DNA from 4 places in the Hominibacterium faecale genome. Region 1 is predicted to be linked to each of the others. Evidence: riboswitches for the same ligand, from Rfam matches in the RefSeq annotation. Region 1 holds a riboswitch; each other region holds the start of a gene.
What was found. Region 1 has a riboswitch for molybdenum cofactor ahead of LG211_RS15930 (molybdopterin-dependent oxidoreductase). Riboswitches for the same ligand answer to the same signal wherever they lie in the genome.

Region 2: linked by a shared signal. The riboswitch ahead of LG211_RS06320 (molybdopterin-dependent oxidoreductase) and the one ahead of LG211_RS15930 (molybdopterin-dependent oxidoreductase) in region 1 are both predicted to bind molybdenum cofactor.
Region 3: linked by a shared signal. The riboswitch ahead of LG211_RS10255 (fibronectin type III domain-containing protein) and the one ahead of LG211_RS15930 (molybdopterin-dependent oxidoreductase) in region 1 are both predicted to bind molybdenum cofactor.
Region 4: linked by a shared signal. The riboswitch ahead of LG211_RS13320 (ABC transporter substrate-binding protein) and the one ahead of LG211_RS15930 (molybdopterin-dependent oxidoreductase) in region 1 are both predicted to bind molybdenum cofactor.

The regions. Positions count from the first base shown of each region.
Region 1 covers NZ_JAJAGH010000012.1:44,943-49,393, forward strand. The annotation lists gene LG211_RS15930 (molybdopterin-dependent oxidoreductase) at 1-2,884, opposite strand, end outside; molybdenum cofactor riboswitch at 3,094-3,216, opposite strand; gene LG211_RS15935 (nitroreductase family protein) at 3,394-4,182, opposite strand; gene LG211_RS15940 (PD-(D/E)XK nuclease family protein) at 4,194-4,451, opposite strand, start outside.
Region 2 covers NZ_JAJAGH010000005.1:243,589-248,039, forward strand. The annotation lists gene LG211_RS06305 (C-GCAxxG-C-C family protein) at 1-169, opposite strand, end outside; gene trsM (DVU_1556 family methyltransferase) at 191-898, opposite strand; gene LG211_RS06315 (radical SAM protein) at 915-2,354, opposite strand; molybdenum cofactor riboswitch at 2,677-2,804, shown strand; gene LG211_RS06320 (molybdopterin-dependent oxidoreductase) at 2,884-4,451, shown strand, end outside.
Region 3 covers NZ_JAJAGH010000007.1:129,588-134,038, reverse strand. The annotation lists gene LG211_RS10275 (sulfurtransferase TusA family protein) at 1-215, opposite strand, end outside; gene LG211_RS10270 (YeeE/YedE thiosulfate transporter family protein) at 263-961, opposite strand; gene LG211_RS10265 (LysR family transcriptional regulator) at 1,177-2,055, shown strand; gene LG211_RS10260 (sulfurtransferase TusA family protein) at 2,011-2,277, opposite strand; molybdenum cofactor riboswitch at 2,723-2,843, shown strand; gene LG211_RS10255 (fibronectin type III domain-containing protein) at 3,021-4,451, shown strand, end outside.
Region 4 covers NZ_JAJAGH010000009.1:61,610-66,060, forward strand. The annotation lists gene LG211_RS13315 (ABC transporter permease) at 1-248, opposite strand, end outside; gene LG211_RS13320 (ABC transporter substrate-binding protein) at 327-1,208, opposite strand; molybdenum cofactor riboswitch at 1,300-1,429, opposite strand; gene LG211_RS13325 (HesA/MoeB/ThiF family protein) at 1,581-2,270, opposite strand; gene LG211_RS13330 (NlpC/P60 family protein) at 2,267-3,592, opposite strand; gene LG211_RS13335 (C40 family peptidase) at 3,608-4,451, opposite strand, start outside.

The sequences.
Region 1 (4,451 bases):
TTGAAGGAGTAAGCGGATTATTTTTGATTTCCTCGATGGCATCGTAAAGATCCGATCCCAGGAAGTATGGCTCAGGTGCGTTGGGGTTTGGTTCTCCCTTAGCAAGAGCCTCCATTCCGGCTTTGATCTTGTCCGGTGTTGCCGGGAGCTCATGCACTCTTACGCCTACCGCATTATTAATGGCATTGATTACAGCCATGTGATCGGATGACTGGAATGCTTCGGAGGCTCCGGATGAACCGAAAGGACCTCTTGGGTCAGTACCGCCCACATCAACCGATACAAGCTTATCCGGAACATCCTTGATGTAAGGCACACCCGCGCCAAGCATGTTGGCATGTTTCTTAAGGTCATCGTAGTTTTCGCTGAGAGCGAATCCAATGGCGTGGGAAATACCACCGTTAACCTGACCTTCAACAGCCTGTATGTTACCAGGTTTACCGATCCAGTAAATGCAGGTCATACCTGTACATGTTGTCTTTCCTGTCGCGGTTTCTACATCAACCTCTGCCAGGAACAGCGCATATGTATATGTGTAAGTCGGGTTACCGCTTCCATCGTTCGGGTCAAGGTCGTAGAAGCAATCGTATTCGTCAGCTGTAGCCCAGTCTCCGTCGTATCTTGTCGGAATTCCTTCTGCAACCATTTCGTCATAAGTTCTGTAAGTACCGTCGGGCTTTCTCATTGCATCTGCGATATTCTTAGCAGCTACGATACTTGCTTTACCGTTGGCATAATGGGATCTGGAACCTGCAGACTCACCGGTGTTCGGACAGTATTTGCTGTCTGTCTGGATCAGCTTGATGTCATCCGGTGTAACGTCCGGGAAGTAAGGCTTGAGAGCTTCCAGCGTACAAATGAGGGAACCCTGGTCGCCGCCCTGTCCCTGATCCTGCCATGTATCGTATTTTCTGAACTTCGGTCTGTCTCCAGGCATCAGCTCGATGGCAACATGGGCTTCGTCAACCGCACCCAGGCCTACGTTATATCCGCCCCAGGCGATACCGACACCCTTCTTGATTTCGTCTGTTGATTCAGCTTTCGCCTTTGCAACAGCTTCCTCATACATCGGTTTTAATTTATCCATCATTTCTTCCATTGGATAATGGAGGAACGGATACTGGTTCAGATTGTCCTGTCCCGGTCTTGCGATATTCTTATATCTGATTTCAAACGGATCGATTCCCGCTTTTTCAGCCAGCATGTCCACCAGCGCTTCGGAGCATGTAAATGCCTGCGGAGCACCGTATCCTCTATATGCAGTACCGAAGGAGTGGTTTGTAGCAGCTACTCTTGAGAGACCTACCACATTGGGCATGTAATACGGGTAGAACATAAATCTTGAAATCTTAGTCAGTTTGTCGTCACCCAGTTCTAAGAACGGACCATGGTCCAGTCCTGCGTCAAATTCGCCGGCAACGAACATGCCGTCCTTATCGCAGGCAAGCTTGGCGTTGAAGTAAGCCGGAGAACGTTTGCCGGATACTGCCATGAACTGACCGTAATCCATCGACAGTGAGCAAGGCATGCCGGTAACCTTGGCAGCCATGCCGACCATGGAATAAGTGTGAGCACTCATAGCCCATCCGAAAGATCCTCCGGTCGGATTTTCGATAACTCTCAGTTTTTCAACCGGAACTCCGATCGCTTCTGCGATTTCATCTCTGTCAAAGTATAAGGTCATCGTCTTGCAGTGGATGCAAAGGTTGTCATCTTCATCATAGTATGCCTGCATAACATCACCTTCGATGGACATATGCGGCTCTCTGGATGAATAGAAGGAACCCTCTACCGAGTATGCAGCATCGCCGATGATTTCCGGAACCTTCTCATGATCGCCCTTGAGTACAGGAAGCTCGGAGTAAATGTTTTTACCGTATGTATCCGGCATCCAGTCATGGATTTTCTCAGCGTCCGGAGTAACAGCTTCCAGATAATTCATATATTCAGGCAGCGGCTCAAGTTCAACCTTTACTGCGTCTGCCGCGGCTTTTGCATGCGCTCTTGTGTCTGCGCATACCAGCGCAACAACATCACCATAATAAAGGATTTCATCTTCAGCCAAAACGTGATGCGCCTGCTGCATTTCAACCGTTCTTTCTGAGAAAGCATAGGTCATCAGTCTGTTTGCACCTTTTACATCTTCAGCAGTAACAATCTTTACTACGCCAGGCATTTTTTCCGCTTCGCTGCAATCGATGTTGATAATCTTCGCGTGGCTGTACTTTCTTGGCTGAACCAGTTCAACCTTGAGTGTTTCTTCCGGCATGTGCAGTTCTACATCATCACCGTAGTCGCATACACCGCAGGCCTTAGGCATGGCATTGGGTCTGATGAGCGGTTTGCCGTAGAAATCGCCTACATCCTTTGACCAGTCATAAGTAATATCGTCAAATGTCTTTTCTCCGCGCATAATCGCAGCCGCTTCCATAACAGCGTCCACAATCTGCTTGTAACCAGTGCATCTGCAGACATTTCTATGTTTCTGGAACCAATCACGAACATCTTCTCTTGTCGGGTTTGGATTGTCCAGTAGCAGCTGATAAGCAGATACAATAAATCCAGGTACGCAGAATCCGCACTGTACGGCTCCGAGATGTACCCATGCATACTGGAGCGGATGCGGGTTCAGTACTGTTCCGATTCCTTCGATCGTCATAACGGAACTGTATTCTTTAACATTCTTGATCTTTCTGGTACAGGAACGGATTACTTTTCCGTCCAGAATAACAGAGCATGCTCCGCATACGCCGGTACCGCAGCCTACTTTCGTTCCAGTCAGGCCCAGACGACGCAGTACGGATGCCAGCGTGTCCTTTTCGGGATCGCAGATGAACATACGGTCCGCGCCGTTGATGTTCAGGGTCATTTTCTTCAAATTCATAATAGCTTGCCTCCGATTTTTCCAATAAAACTTGTTTTAACTTGGTAACAATCTGAAAAAATAAAGACCCTCCGCTCATTTGTGCGGAAAGGTCTAGGTTGCGATCTGCTCCTCAAAACATATGTACTGCGCAGCTAAAGAAACCCTACATTCCAATCAGCTCGGCTGCTGCATATAAACGACTGCCGCAAAGCTGACGGTTTCGGCCTGGCTGCCAGATCATCCATCCTTTCCAAACACGGGAGGCCCACGCGTTTCCGCAGTGAACCCATTGGTCCCGATTCCATGCGTTCCGCAGCGAAGGAATTCGGGACTCGGATCTCTATCTTATCTGTTACATTGACAACATTTTATCAGTTTGTTCTCCTGTATGTCAACAGGAGAAACCATTATTTTTGTACTATTTTGCGATTTTACTGCAAATCAAGTTGCTAATTTTAAAATCCTTGAGAATTAATCTCATTTATTGTAAATTGGATATTTGTTTTGAGAAAGTTTTTTCTACTACTTTATACCCATTTTATGTCTTCCCGTTTTAACCGTTCCGGGATATGGAAGTATTCTTCCTGCTGGGGATAGCCAGCCATAAAAGCGCCGTAAAAGCTGTTGTTGTCCGGCAGCGGCGGCAGAAGTTCCCGGATCTGGGGGATCGCGTTGCACATTCTTGTCAAATAGCCGGCCCAGCAGGTTCCGATGCCTCTAGCTTGAAGGACCAGTTCGGCAGTGGTCATGGCGATGGCCGTATCGGCCGGCGAATTAATGGCGTTATTTCTTCCATAGCACAGAATCAGTATGGGCGCTGTTCCCATAACCACATTGTTGCCCTCTTCATATTCGCTGGCGATTTCCGGAGATGTTCCCGTTTCTTTCACATAGTCCAATATGTACCCCATCATTTTTTCAATCACCTCTTTGGAATCGATGACCATCCACTTGGCCGGATGCTGGTTTTTGGCGCTGGGCGCCCAGGCTGCCATTTCCAATGCGTGGCGCACCAGCTCCCGGTCGGGCGGCGTCTGCTTGAAATGGCGATAGGATCTTCTGGTCAGGATGTGGTTATCCAAGTCTTCGGCAAAGCCCTGGGAAAGTGCGGGCAAAGTTCGGTCAAGTACAGCCGGTTTGTCATCCCAGCAAATGGCGTTTTGGGGACATGCAGCCGCGCAGTGCATACATTTGAGACAAGCCTTTCCCTCTCTCAGCTGGGGCCTTCCATCCTTTTCCCCCAGCACGGTAAAGGGGCATACGGATACACATTTCAGGCATTCAACACACTTTTCCATATCAAATTTTATCATCATTCAACCTCCATTTAAATAATCTCATATCTGCATCCTTCAAAGGCCAGGTCAAACTGGCAGATGCCCTTGTACTTACAATAGGTGCAGGCGCTCACCTGACCGGATTTTTTCGGCTTTACGGCGATGTTCCCCGAAAGCAGCTCCTGGCACAGCTCGCTCACTGTCTCATCCACCTTTTCCTGCAGCTGTAAAAAGGTTTCCTCATCCAGCAGTTTTCCGGCCCCGGTCCCGGAAAAGCCCTTCTGTGTCTGGCGAATGGGAACCACGTC
Region 2 (4,451 bases), on a different contig from region 1:
CCGCGGACAAAATACCGCAGACTCTGCCGGACCACATGCCGTCGCACAGACCGGCCATGGCCGCCACCAGATCCTGGTTTTCCTTCTCCATCCTGCGCAGACCCATTTCCATAATCATCTGACTGCAGCAATACCCCTTTAATTTCAGATCCAAAATCTCCTGATTCATCCTCTTTCCTCCCCAACTTTCTTATTTTGCCGGTTTTTCCGCTACCAGCATGAAGTATCCGATCCCCTTCTTCCCTTTTGCGCAGGTGACGCAATTATCCAGCGATCCCTCCTGCAGGATCGTTTCCGCCACGTATGTATCCAAATCATCCGAGCGGTCCTCAAAAGCGACTACTTGATATCCCACTTCCTCCAGATATGCGATCATGGGCTCTTTGATAAAGGCCCCTTCAAAGCGGAAGTCCACAAAACGCATCTGTCCTTCGCCGCAGTCCTCCTCTTTATGGGGAATCTTTGCCTGGCGCTCGGCTTCGATCTTGATGGCCTGTACCTGCTTGGGATCGGGATTCTTCATATATAGATCGCTGATAAACAGCTTTCCTCCCTTTTTAAGAACGCAGTAGGCTTCATGGAGCGCTTCATCCGGCAGGTTGATCAGGGACAATGTGCATTCCATCATCACGCAGTCAAAAGAATAGGATGGGAATTCGTCCAAGAACTCTCCGTCGCCCATGCGCAGATCCAGTTTGCCGTTTCGCTCTTTTCCTTCGCTGATCTTTGCCAGATTAAGATCGATCCCCGTCACCTGGTACCCGTATTTGTCCTGCAGGTACTCGGCCGCTGTTCCGTCTCCGCAGCCCACATCCAGCACCTTGGCTCCTTTGTCAAGCTGGCAAAGCTCCATAGCCTTGTCCGTAATCTCAAATTTACCTGGTCTTACTAAACTCATTTTCTTCTCCTTAAAACTAAGATTTTCGATAAATACTGTTATATCCGCAGAAAGGCACCAGCCGGTTGTCCGCGGAAAGCACCTGCACCCGGCACCGCTTCAATCGCTCTGCATCCAGGTTGGTGCTGTCCTGGAAGGCCATGCCGGTCACCGTAAAGGTGTTCTGCTTATAATAGGTAAGGAACTGATCCAAATCCATGATCTCTTCCTCCTGCTCCGCCTGACAGCAGGGTTCCTCTCCGGCCGCGGCCGTATCGGCCGGCTCGCAGCAGGAGCAGCAGTCTACCTCGCTTGTTTCCTGCTCCTGGGGCAAGTCCCATTTGTTGAGCACAAAGTCCCGGTCCTTTTTTATGATTTCCAGAGGATCCGGCTCGCAGCAGCAGGAGTCCTGCTGTGTATCGCAGCAGCTGATGCCCGCCTCTTTTTCCTTTTTGCTGACCATACATGTTATACCGTCTTTTTCCTTTAAATAAGTACTGTAAAAGCAGCACAGGGTATGGCCGGTGGCGATGGGACAGAAATCCTCATAATGAAAGCCCGGACACTGGTTTTCAATTTCATGGAGCACATCGAACATGGTCACCCGGTTTTCATGGTCCGGGTCGGGATGCCTGCCGAAAAAGCTCACCGGTTGGAAATGGATCCCTTTGACAACGGCTATGTTCTCCAGCAGAAACTCCATCATTGCCCCGATGTTGTCCAAGTTGACGTTTCTGGCGACCGTCGGTACCAGCGTCACCGGCAGACCGGCTTTCCTGCAGTTTTCGATGGCTTGTTTCTTTTCTTTAAATAAAGGCTCTCCCCGCATCTGCATGTAAATCTCATCGGTGGTTCCATCAAACTGCATGAAAATCACCGATGCTCCCGCCTCTTTGAGCGCCGCGGCATACCCGGCCTCGCGGGCGATTCGCCTGCCGTTGCTGTTAATCTGTATGTATTCAAATCCTTTGGACCTGGCCATGCGGATGATCTGGGGCAGATCGTCGCGGACAGTGGGCTCCCCTCCTGACAGCTGAATGTTGAAAGGCCGTTCTTCCCCCAGCTCCACCAGCAGATCGAATTTTGCTTCCAGTTCTTTTAAGCTGGGATCGCCCGGTTCCTCCGAATCCATTTCCGCCCTTGCAAAGCAGAAGGGACAATGCTGATTGCACCGCTTGGTAATATCGATCAGCACGCAGCAGGCGGTCTGCAAATGGTTTTCGCAGGTGCCGCAGTGAAGGGGGCATTCATCCTGCCCGCTGCCCTTGGTCATCGCCGTTTTGGGCGGAATATTGACAACCGGATTTTTGATCCAATCCAGATAATCATCTGTGCGGTTTGAAACCAGTGCGCGAAATTCGCCATGTTCTTCACATGTTTTTTCAAAGAATACTTTGCCCTCCCGCTCTGTATAAAAAGCTTTGATCGGCTTTTCACAGACTGGGCATATGCTTTGAACTTCCGATAATCGTTTCATGTTTCTTCTCCTGTTCCTACTCTCCCCCAAACCGGTTGGGGGACAAAGTATCTGTTTTTCATTCTATTATAAATTCCCAAAATGGGCAAGGGGCGACCGAAAATGTTTTGCAGGACCGGGCCGTAAGGCCGCCGGGGAGGTTCGCCGCCGGATCGAAAAGAGGCCGTTTTTACGGCAAATTGTAACAAATTTTTTACAAATTTAAGACAATTCAAATAATAGCTACTTAGTACTGGGCTTGACCGCAAGATTGTACTGAAATCAGGGTTTCCGCGGTTGACAGGCCCCTGAACGAACTGATAAAATGAAAACCGTAGTAACAATTCAATACACAATCCGATTTCCGAGCTCCTACGGCTTTTGAAAAAATGCTATGGAGGCGGAAACGTTGGGTTTATGTGGAAACATATGAGCCTCCCGCGTTTGGAAAGGTTCGTGTACCATTTCGAAACGCACGAAAAGGCCTTTGTTATTGGATGTGAAACGTTAAAGTATGTTCAATTGAAAAATTAATTGGAGGCAAATTATTATGAAATTGAGAAAAATGACGTTAAACATCAATGGTGCCGATCGAATGTTCATCTGTGATCCTGAAAAGGATACTCTGGCTGATGTTGTCAGACGTTTAGGGCTCACAGGTACAAAAGTTGGCTGCGGATCCGGCGTATGCGGTTCTTGTACCGTAATGCTGGACGGCAAACTAGTTCGTTCCTGTACGAAAAAGATCGCTAAGGTCGAAGAGTACAGCGAAGTAGTAACGATTGAAGGAATTGGAGCTCCCAGATATCTCCATCCGATTCAGGTAGCATTTATGCATGCCGGAGCCGTACAATGCGGATTCTGTACTCCAGGATTCATTGTATCGGCCTACGCGCTGCTTCAGGCTAACCCTGATCCGACTAGAGAAGAGGTAAGAGACTGGTTCCAGAAAAACAGAAACATCTGCCGCTGCACAGGCTATAAGCAGATCGTAGATGCTGTCATGAACGCTGCAAAGGTTATGAGAGGCGAATGCGCTCTGGAAGACATTATGGTAAAACTTCCGGAGAACAAAGAATATTACGGCCAGCCGCTGGTTCGTCCCGCTGCTCTGGCAAAGGTATGCGGACTTGCTGATTACGGCGACGACATTGAACTGAAGATGCCGGAGAACACGCTGCATGCCGTACTGGTACAGCCGAAAGTCGCCTTCCACGCAAAACTGAAAGCTATACATAAAGAAGAAGCAGAAAAAATGCCCGGCGTTTACAAGGTTGTTACAGCGGCCGATATCAAAGGCCCCAACAGACTTGGATTCATGCCGTTCACACCGAGAACTCTGGCTACCGGCCAGTCCCACCCAATCCTTGTTGAAGACAAGATCTTTAACTACGGTGATGTTGTAGCTCTGGTTGTAGCCGATACAAAGGCTCACGCCCAGGAAGCGGCAAAGAAAGTTACCATCGATTGGGAACAGCTGCCTGAATACAAGACTTATCTGGAAGCAGCTATGCCGGATGCCATGAGAATACATGACGATCATCCCAACGTATGGTCCGAACAGCCCAACGTTAAGGGCGCAGGACACGATACGCCGGAACTGATCGACGAGGCGCCTTATGTAGTAGAAGGTTCCTTCTATTCATCCAGAGAGCCCCATATGCCGATCGAAGGCGATACAGTACAGGCTTACTGGGGCGATGACGGCCTGCTGACCGTTCATTGCAAAGCGATGCAGATTTACTCCAACATCGGTGATATCGCAGAGGCGACCGGCCTTCCTGCAGAGAAGATCAGAGTCATCGAAAACCCGACAGGCGCTACCTTCGGCTGGGGTATCGCGGCAGCTACATATGCGATGGCAGCGATTGCCTGCATGGCATGCGACGATATGCCGGTAGCATTATCCATTACTTATCCTGAGTTCATGGCTCTGTCCGGAAAGCGCGCTCCGTCCTACACCAACGGAAGATTGGCCTGCGACAAGGACGGCAAGATCGTCGGAGCAGAATGGGATTGCGGTATGGACCACGGTTCCTACAACGAACTGGGCGACGACTTGATCACAAGACCGGCCAAGTTCATGTTCTTCCCATACAACATTCCCAACTGTCTGGG
Region 3 (4,451 bases), on a different contig from region 1:
TCAATTACAACTTCCCATTCACCATCATCCACTTCGTCGATATCCACATTGTGTCCCTGTGTTCTCGCCCATTCCGGGACATTTTTCATTGCGCAGCTGTGGTCGATTGCCACAAAAAGAACATCGCCAACTTCCAGCTCATTCATTTTTTTCTCCACCTTCATGAGTGGTACCGGACAAGCTTCTCCTAAACAATCCAATTCATATTCAGCCATTTTTTAAATCCTCCTGTTCATGTTTTAACAAATTATCCTTATAATATTTACTCAATGGAACCTAGTTTTTTCTTTTGCCAACTAAGGGCGGCGAGATAAAGCAGCAGAATAATCACTCCTTGGACAACCAGTGCTCCAGCCCATCCGAATACATCGGGCAAAAAAATCTTTGGTGCGTTTGTTTCCAGATTGCTCCAGAAAGCGCCCATATCGTGGCCTCCCCACAGAGAGCCGACGATAAAAAATACCAGCGCAAGCATCTGCATTGTAAATCCTTCACCGATACGCATCAGTGTTCCGCTGGCGCATCCTCCGGCGATTACCATCCCAATTCCGAACATGGTCGCTCCCAGTATTAGGGGGATGCTGATCGGATGCACAGCACCGGCTCCGGGAATGTCACTGCCGCTCAGATAAGCACTGTATTTGATGGCAGTGAAACCTAAAGTGGTCAGTGCAAATGCGATCAGTACAGCTCTTGTCAGGGAAGTACTGCCGGTAATCCACGGGTCCCGCATAGAAGCGGTAAAACAGAATCTGGATCGCTGAAGGACATATCCGAATGCGATTCCGAAGATCCAGCCGATTGCGGCAGTGGTACTGCCGCGATTTACCAGCCATGCGATTAAGATGATTCCGATGGTAACCAGAATCGCATAGGGAATCTGGCTTTTTTTTGGTTTGCGGGGTGTCCGTTTTCTGGGACTGCGCTCTATGGACGATGGTTTACTCTGGCCTTCACCCATTTTCGTTTCTCCTTTCTATCACTGTTAATTCTTTGACGATGACTATGGGATCATTATAGCATGGGCGTAATTAATCGGGTAATCGTAATACGTGAAGCTATATTAGAAAATCTTATGACAATTCAGATTGTTGTGATATAATAGTGGGCATAGTTATGGGATAATCCTGGTGTAAGATAGGATTGGAGGTAGGGATGAATATCGATACACTGTTTATGTTTATTGAAATTATTAACAATGGAAGTATTACAAAGGCAGCCGAACGTCTTCACGTATCGCAGTCCGCACTGAGCCAGCAAATCAAGTCAATGGAAAATTCCTTTGGCTGCCGGCTGCTTGACAGGAGTAATCAGGGCGTGAGTATGACTCCTGCCGGTGAACTAGTATATCAGCGTGCCCAGGAAATTTTGGGCGTTTATCAGACACTGGTCAACCAACTGGAACTTTTGCAGAAAAAGGATCGTTGTTTCCATATCCTTTCCATGGATGTGATTTATACTTATGCACTGCCTTGTGCGCTGTTTCAAATACAGAAAAAATTTCAAGAAGTCCGCTTGGAGACGAAAGTAATGTCCAGCGCACAGATCGAACAAAAAATCAATGCCGGTCAGGGTGATATTGGATTTATCGTCGGGCCTCCTGCAAATAAAGAATTATATAGCCGTTTTATGTTCTCTGATCCAGTGCATTTGGTCATGACTCCGAGAACGCACAAACGAAAGAAAATGGACTTGGATGAATTGCAACAACTACCGATGATGATGATCAGCGGCAGTCACAGAACCCAACAGAAGCTGGATGGGTATCTCGCTCAAAAAGGAGTTTCCAGGCAGCAAATGAATGTGACCTGCCAATTTGAATCCTTTGAGTCGGCAAAACAGTCGGTAGTCAATGGGATGGGGGCAGCTTTTCTCCCATATTCGTCCATAAAGAAAGAATTGTATAACAAACAGTTGGAAATTATCGAAATAGAAGAGTTTGAATTTAAGTTTCGTTACTATTTAATCAAAAATCCAAAATCTCAACAGGAAGATGTACAAATAAAAGATTTATTTGCCTATCTGGAACGAATGCTTGACTCGATGATTTGCTGACTCGGGAGCGCTGCGGATGGTGATTTCCCAGATACCGTTCATCACCTCCTCGCATGAACAGACCAGTTCTTTGGCCCTGCAGAATTCTTGAACGGATTTGCAGGTACAACTATGATCCGTTACGAGCATAACCTCTTCACCCTGCCCGATGACCGACAGTTCGTTTTGCAGCCGCATGACAGGAATGGGGCAGATTTGGCCTAAACAATCGAGTTTCTTCATATAAACGCCTCCTTTAACAAAGATTCTATATATCATAGAACAAAAATAAGCAAAAGTAAATGCCAAGTAAAACGTATTCGCGAGCTGGTAAATAAAAATAGGCTGATAAGAATTTCCAGATCCAACGGTGTACAGTGGGATCAGCCAGCGGATGTTTTTCCGCACTACGTTACCGGCAACAGTACCTTGCAAAGAGTCGCCCCCTTACGGGCGACATGTGGAAATAGGAATCTTTGATTCCGTCATTTCCACGTTTTTTATAAAAGATTAGAAAATGTTGGTAAGACAACGGAAATTTGTCGTTTGCTGTAGTATAATAGGGATAAAGAAAGCACATCATGTCTCATAATGAAGAAAAAAATCGAAGAAGTAAGAAAAAACTTGCGAAAAGATACGAGCTATAATACAATGTAACTGAATCTAGTAAATTTTGGATTATAAAAGTAAATATTGATGGTTCCGAACGTGAAAACCTAAAGGCTTTGGCCTATGGTTGAGCGTCGATGGGTAATACTGGAAACGGTGCTGCCTCCCGTGTTTTGGAAAGGAATGATGTATCAGAGGTAAATCACTCTTTCCCGTTTTTTAGGAAAGAGTTTTATTTTTTATATGCATTCCTTATTTTTGTGGCAACAAGTTTATCGATTTAAAATGTTAAAGTGAAGTGCGTGATACTTCTTTTGCATTTCGAGATGTGAGGCGTTCTATCAACTTATTCGTATATTGAACGAGGAGGATGAAAAATGAATCTTGCAAAAGGCAAAAAGAGGATCACTGTCAGTGTAGTAACGGCCCTGATGATGGTCATGGTCATGGTGCCGGGAATGGCGTTCGCAAACACAGCAGGGAATACGGCTCTATCCCAGACATCACAGAACCAGGGCATGTTCGTAAACTATATAGATGCTTCCGTTAATTCTAAGGATAGCAGAATTGGACAATATGGTACAACGAATATAAAACAGTATTTTTTCAATGGGGCAGATATAGAAAAAGAGAACGGCGGTATGGCAGATGATAGCCATCCGTATGTGAATTCTTATGGCTATAACTATTCGATTATGACCGACACGTCCGTTAGCGCATACTGGGACAACTATATTCAGGGAACTTTAAATCCGACCCAACCCATTAAGTTTGGATTTTTCCTGGGCGGTTCACAGACTGCCAAGTGCAATGACCAAATTATGGCTAGTAATATTATTCCCAAGATGAGCATTCAGAAGACGGACGGCACGGTTGTCCTGACAGGTACTCAGATTTACAAGGGCTGGAAACATCAGAGGCTGGCCAATGGCGGGGGAACTGGTTCCGGACCGCTCAGAGGGTTCGATGTATTTTTGGAGATTCCTGCTAACGCATTAGCTGCTAATACACAGTATGTACTGGTCCTTGAGTCAGGCATGGGCGTACAGACATTGCTGGATAAAAAGATTGTTTTCCATTTTTCCACAGATGCTTTTGCACAGAGCATTTCCCTGGGAAGTAAAGTAACCTTAAAAGAAGGCCAGACTAAAACATTAAAGGCCGCCATTAAGCCTGAAAATGTAAAAGAAAAAGCAGTAACATGGACTTCGGCAGACAAAGCAGTTGCCGTAGTTGATTCCAATGGTGAAGTCAAAGCGATGAAAGCAGGCAAAACGACAATTACGGCAGTAACAAAGGATGGAACAAATCTGAAGGCTTCCTGTCCAGTGGAAGTAACTCCCGTAATTGCGAAAGTATCATTAAAAGCAGTTTCGTCCAGCTACAATCGTGTAAAGCTGACCTGGTCAAAAGCCGCAAAGGCCGATGGTTATACCGTCTATCGATATAACGCAAAATCGAAGAAATACAAGCCTGTAAAACATACAACTGCCCGCAGCTATGTCGGAAAAAATCTGAAAACAGGAAAGACGTACGCATATAAAGTGAGGGCTTATCGGCTTGTCAATGGACAAAAAGTTTATGGCAGCTACTCTGCAAAGAAATCAATAAGGCCGGTGCCTTCCAAACCGGCCTTGAAAGTAAAGGCAGGGAAAAGAAAAGCTGCGGCAAAGTGGAGTAAAGTTTCAGGTGCGGATAAATATGTATTGTATAGAAGCACAAGCAAAAATGGCAAATATATAAAAGCAAGCATCACAGTAAAGAACAAATATACGGATAAGGGCCTCAAAAAAGGAAAGCGGTATTAC
Region 4 (4,451 bases), on a different contig from region 1:
AGAAATACCGTCAATCCCGCGATGACAGGGGGCAGGCTCATAAAGGTGTAAATTAATCTGACTACGACGCCTTTGCCTCTGAATTGGTGCGTTCCCAGGAGAATACCCAGAGGTATGCCAGCGCAAGTGGAAAACACCACAGAAAAGCAAGAAACGTAGAGAGATAGCCCTACGATTTCAAAAATTTCCCCGTCGCCGGCAAAGATCAGTTTAAAGGCTTCGATAATTCCATGTCCAATTGCATCCATAAATGATCCTTTCTCAAATCAGTCCTATTATATCAAAAAAGGACAGGATTGTCTCCCGTCCTTTGCTTATCAAATCCGTTATTTTGCGTTGGGAACGAACAGAGCCTGTCCATATTCTTCCACTCCGTATTCACCGATCAGCTTCTGTGTTGCTTCTGAAACGATCCAGTTCTGGAATGCTTTCGCACCCTCAGCGTTGATGTTTTCATTCTTTTCAGGATTTACACAGATAACGCCGTACTGGTTGTTGAGCACGCCGCTTGGGTCTTTTTCGCTGACGATCTTCAGCTGGGTATTTTTGCCCACGTTGAGCCAGGTTGCTCGATCGGAAAGGGTGTAGCCCACCATTTCATCGGTCATGGTGATTACATCGCCCATTCCAGCCGCAGCTTCGATATACCAGTCGCCTTTCGGTTCAATCTTTGCCTTTTCCCAAATAGAAAGTTCTTTCTTGTGGGTACCGGAGTCATCTGCCCTGGATACGAACTTTTTTTTCTGGTCCTTAATGGTTGTGAAAGCCTTAATTGCGTCTTCTTTTGCGTTCTTTTCGATAGCCGCCGGATCATCCTTTGGTCCCAGTACAACAAAGTCATTGTACATAACGTCCAGTCTTCCGTCTTTGTCCGCATGGCCGCCTTCCACATATTCCTTTTCAGCAGCAGGTGAGTGTACGAGCAGTACGTCTGCTTCGCCCTTTTCGCCCATTGCCATGGCTTCGCCGGATCCTACGGATACAACGTCAACTTTGTAGCCGCTTTCCTTCTCGAATTCAGGCAGAATCGAATCTAAAAGTCCGCTGTCCTTGGTGCTGGTGGTGGTTGCCAAAATCAGCTTGGGATTGGCCGGTTCCTTGGCCGCTTCTTTGTCGTCTCCGCTGCCGCATGCACTCAGCATAGCTGCTGTGGAAAATACCATCATCAGCGCCAGCACGCATGCAAACACTCTCTTCTTACTTCTCATTTTTTCTCCTCCTCAGTAACAAAAATAATTTACCCAAAAAACAGAACAAAAAACCTTTCATTGCATTGAAATGAAAGGTTATATTCTGTATTTTGACATACATCGTATTCCTTTCCACACTGGGAGGCCGGAGAGTTTCCTCTAGGACCCTGAACGGTCAAGTGCCATGCGCCTTTTGCTGCGGACGGTTAGGCTGTATTGACTCGGAACATTTTCTATTCAGTTGTAAGGATCATTTTGGGCAATGATCCGGCCCGCTGCGTCATCTCAGCAGCCATTGGTATTTTCGCATGAAATCAACCCGTCTGTCAAGACAAATTACCATAAAACTATCATAATTCCCCTTAGATTCAAACATCTTCCACATTCAGATCAGAATCGAATCACTTCATATTCCTGATTGAGCAGATCGATGGTCAGCAGACGATTGCGCAAAATCTGTGGTTTTCCAAGGAGCACCTTTACGGTCTCCGCCACTTGGACCGCTGCTACCATTGCAGGCGTGAAGCTTGGGTTTCCAGTTTCCTGCTCGGCACCTTTATTAGAACCAGCAGGGTAGATTTTATCAAAGAGGTCGTCCCCCGGCATGATCACCGCGGCCTGCCCATGCCAGCCGGCGATGGCACCGTGAACCAACGGGAGCTTTTGCTCCCGGCATCCTTGTTCCAAAAGACGTCTGGCCTTTATATTATCCAAAGCATCGACAACGGCATCATAACGATCCGTTATAATGCCGTCCACATTGTTCTCGTCAATATAATGACACAAAGGATGGATCTGCACCTCTGAGTTGACCATTTTAATCCTCTCCTGAGCTTCCAGGGCTTTGTAGCGTCCAAGTGTCCTTTCTGTAGAGAGAAGCTGCCTGTTCAAATTGCTGGCTGAAAAAACGTCTCCGTCCACGGCTGTAATTTGACCCACTCCCAGTCTGGCCAGACCCTCGATTACATGGCCTCCCAAGCCGCCGCAGCCAGCTACCAAAACCCAAGAGTTTCGCAGTTTCTCGTTTTCTGCCAGTGAAATTGTACCGATATTTCTCTCGTATCTATCAGCAGTCATCATTCAATGATCCTTCTTACGGCTAGAATTGGTTTATAAGTCGCCTTGCTGATTTTAATCCCGTCCGTAGGATTGCTGGCGTGGACGATCTGACCGCCTCCCATATAAAGCGCTACGTGGCCGTCATAACAGATAATATCACCTGGTTTTGCCTCGCTGTAGGATACCCCTCTTCCGCAGGAGCGCTGAGCGCTGGAGGAATGGGGAAGCTTGATGCCGAATTTGGCATACACACTCATGGTAAAACCGGAACAATCGGTGCCGTTTGTCAGGCTGGAACCACCGTACACATACGGGTTGCCGACAAACTGCAAGGCATAATCCACGACTGCCTGTCCTTTATTGGTCGTAACCGGGGGTTTGGTTTCCTTATCCGGAGGAGTGGTTGGCTCCTTCTCGGGTTTTGCTGTGCTCGTCTCTTTTTCCGTATTCGCGGTCGGTTTTTCCGTTGTCTGCTTGGACGGTTTGGTATTGTCCACAGACGGCTTTATCGCTTCAGTCGCAGGCTGAGTGGCTTTGCTTGGCTCTTTTGCCGCAGCCGCTGTTGCCGGCTGGGGCGCTTTCTGTTCAGGCTGCTGCTGCGGTTCTGTCGTTGGTTCTTCCGCAGGCTTAGGCTGCTCCGTATCTGGGGCCTTAGCCGTTTCCTTTTCTTTTGCCGCTGTCAAGGTTCCGTCTTCTTTTACGGAATCATTGCCTTTGGCGACTACCATTGCTACAGGCTGGCGCGTTACTTTTTCCGATATCACCTTTTCTGACAGTGTACTGCCATTGACCCGGACCACCTGGCTGGTAATCAGCTTGCCGCCTTCCTGTCCTTGGGCTACAATTTTCTTCTGCCCTTTATCCAGGTTATCATCGATTCGGTATTCCGTCTGATATGCAATCGTTTCTGTTCGCGAAACTTGATCCACCGTCGTTACCGCTACCATCGGATTACCAGACGCAGCCGCCGTATAGATTTGCTCAACCGCGTCCTGCGCCTCCACAACGTTCACTTTCTCGTCGCTGCGTTTCAGCGCCTTTTTCTCCACGGTTATCTCCGGAGAAAGGCTAGTCTCTCCTTCCTTGGTATTGGCGGTGCTGTATTTTTGTTTGATGCCGTCGATGACCGCCTGTCCTTCTTTTTGACTGGCAACAATGAACGTTTCCTGATCGCCTATTTTTACTGCCCATGGTTCCTGTATTCTGGCCCCATTATCCGTAATAGCGTAAGGTTTTGTCATCTGAAGATAGATACAGACTGCAAGAATTAGAAGCACTAGACTCAAACCTGCTGCTGCAATCTTCAGCATCTTTCCTCTATTTTTTGAAATTGCTGCTCTCATAATCCCCTGCCTTTGTTACTCGATAATTCTTCTTACAGTAATGATGTTTTTATAAGTTGCGCTGCTGACCTTAATTCCGGTGCTCGGCGTACTGGCATGAACGATCTTGCCATTTCCGATATAGATGGCTACATGTCCCGCATAGCAGATAATATCGCCTGGTTTTGCTTCGCTGTAAGGTACTTCCTTGCCGCAGGATCGTTGCGCACTGGATGAATGAGGAAGTGAAACGCCGAATTTGGCGTACACGCTCATAGTGAAACCGGAACAGTCGGTTCCGTTGGTCAAACTGGTTCCGCCGTATACATACGGATTGCCCACAAACTGCAGAGCATAATTAACCACTTCTTTACCAGAGCCCCTTCCCATAGCTGCTCCGCCTCTAGAGACAACCTGAGAGGCCTTGTCAGCCGTCATGGTTTTGGTTCCTTTTTCGATAACTTTGGCAACCGGCTTTTGGTCCACAGTCGTAGCGATCACTTCTTCAGATACAATCTGGCCGTTCTGCTTAGTCACCTGGCTGACAATGGTCTTTTTACCTTTTTTGCCCTTTGTCGCTACCTTTTCTTCGCCAAGGTAGAGCTTGCTGTTTTCCTTATATTCTGTCTTATAGTCGATGGCTTCTGTCTTTGCCACCTCTTCTGTTGTGGTCACCGTTATCATCGGCTCAGCGGTTTTGTTTGCCGCGACCACTTGTGTCACCGCATCATCCGCTTCCACGACAGTGGGCGATTCATCGCCTCTTTTCAATTCTTTTGCCACTACGGTTACTTCCGGAGACAAGGTTGTAGCTTCCTTTTTCGTGTTCTCCGTTACATAGCTGCTTTTTATCCCCTCGATAACAGCTTTTCCTTCTTTT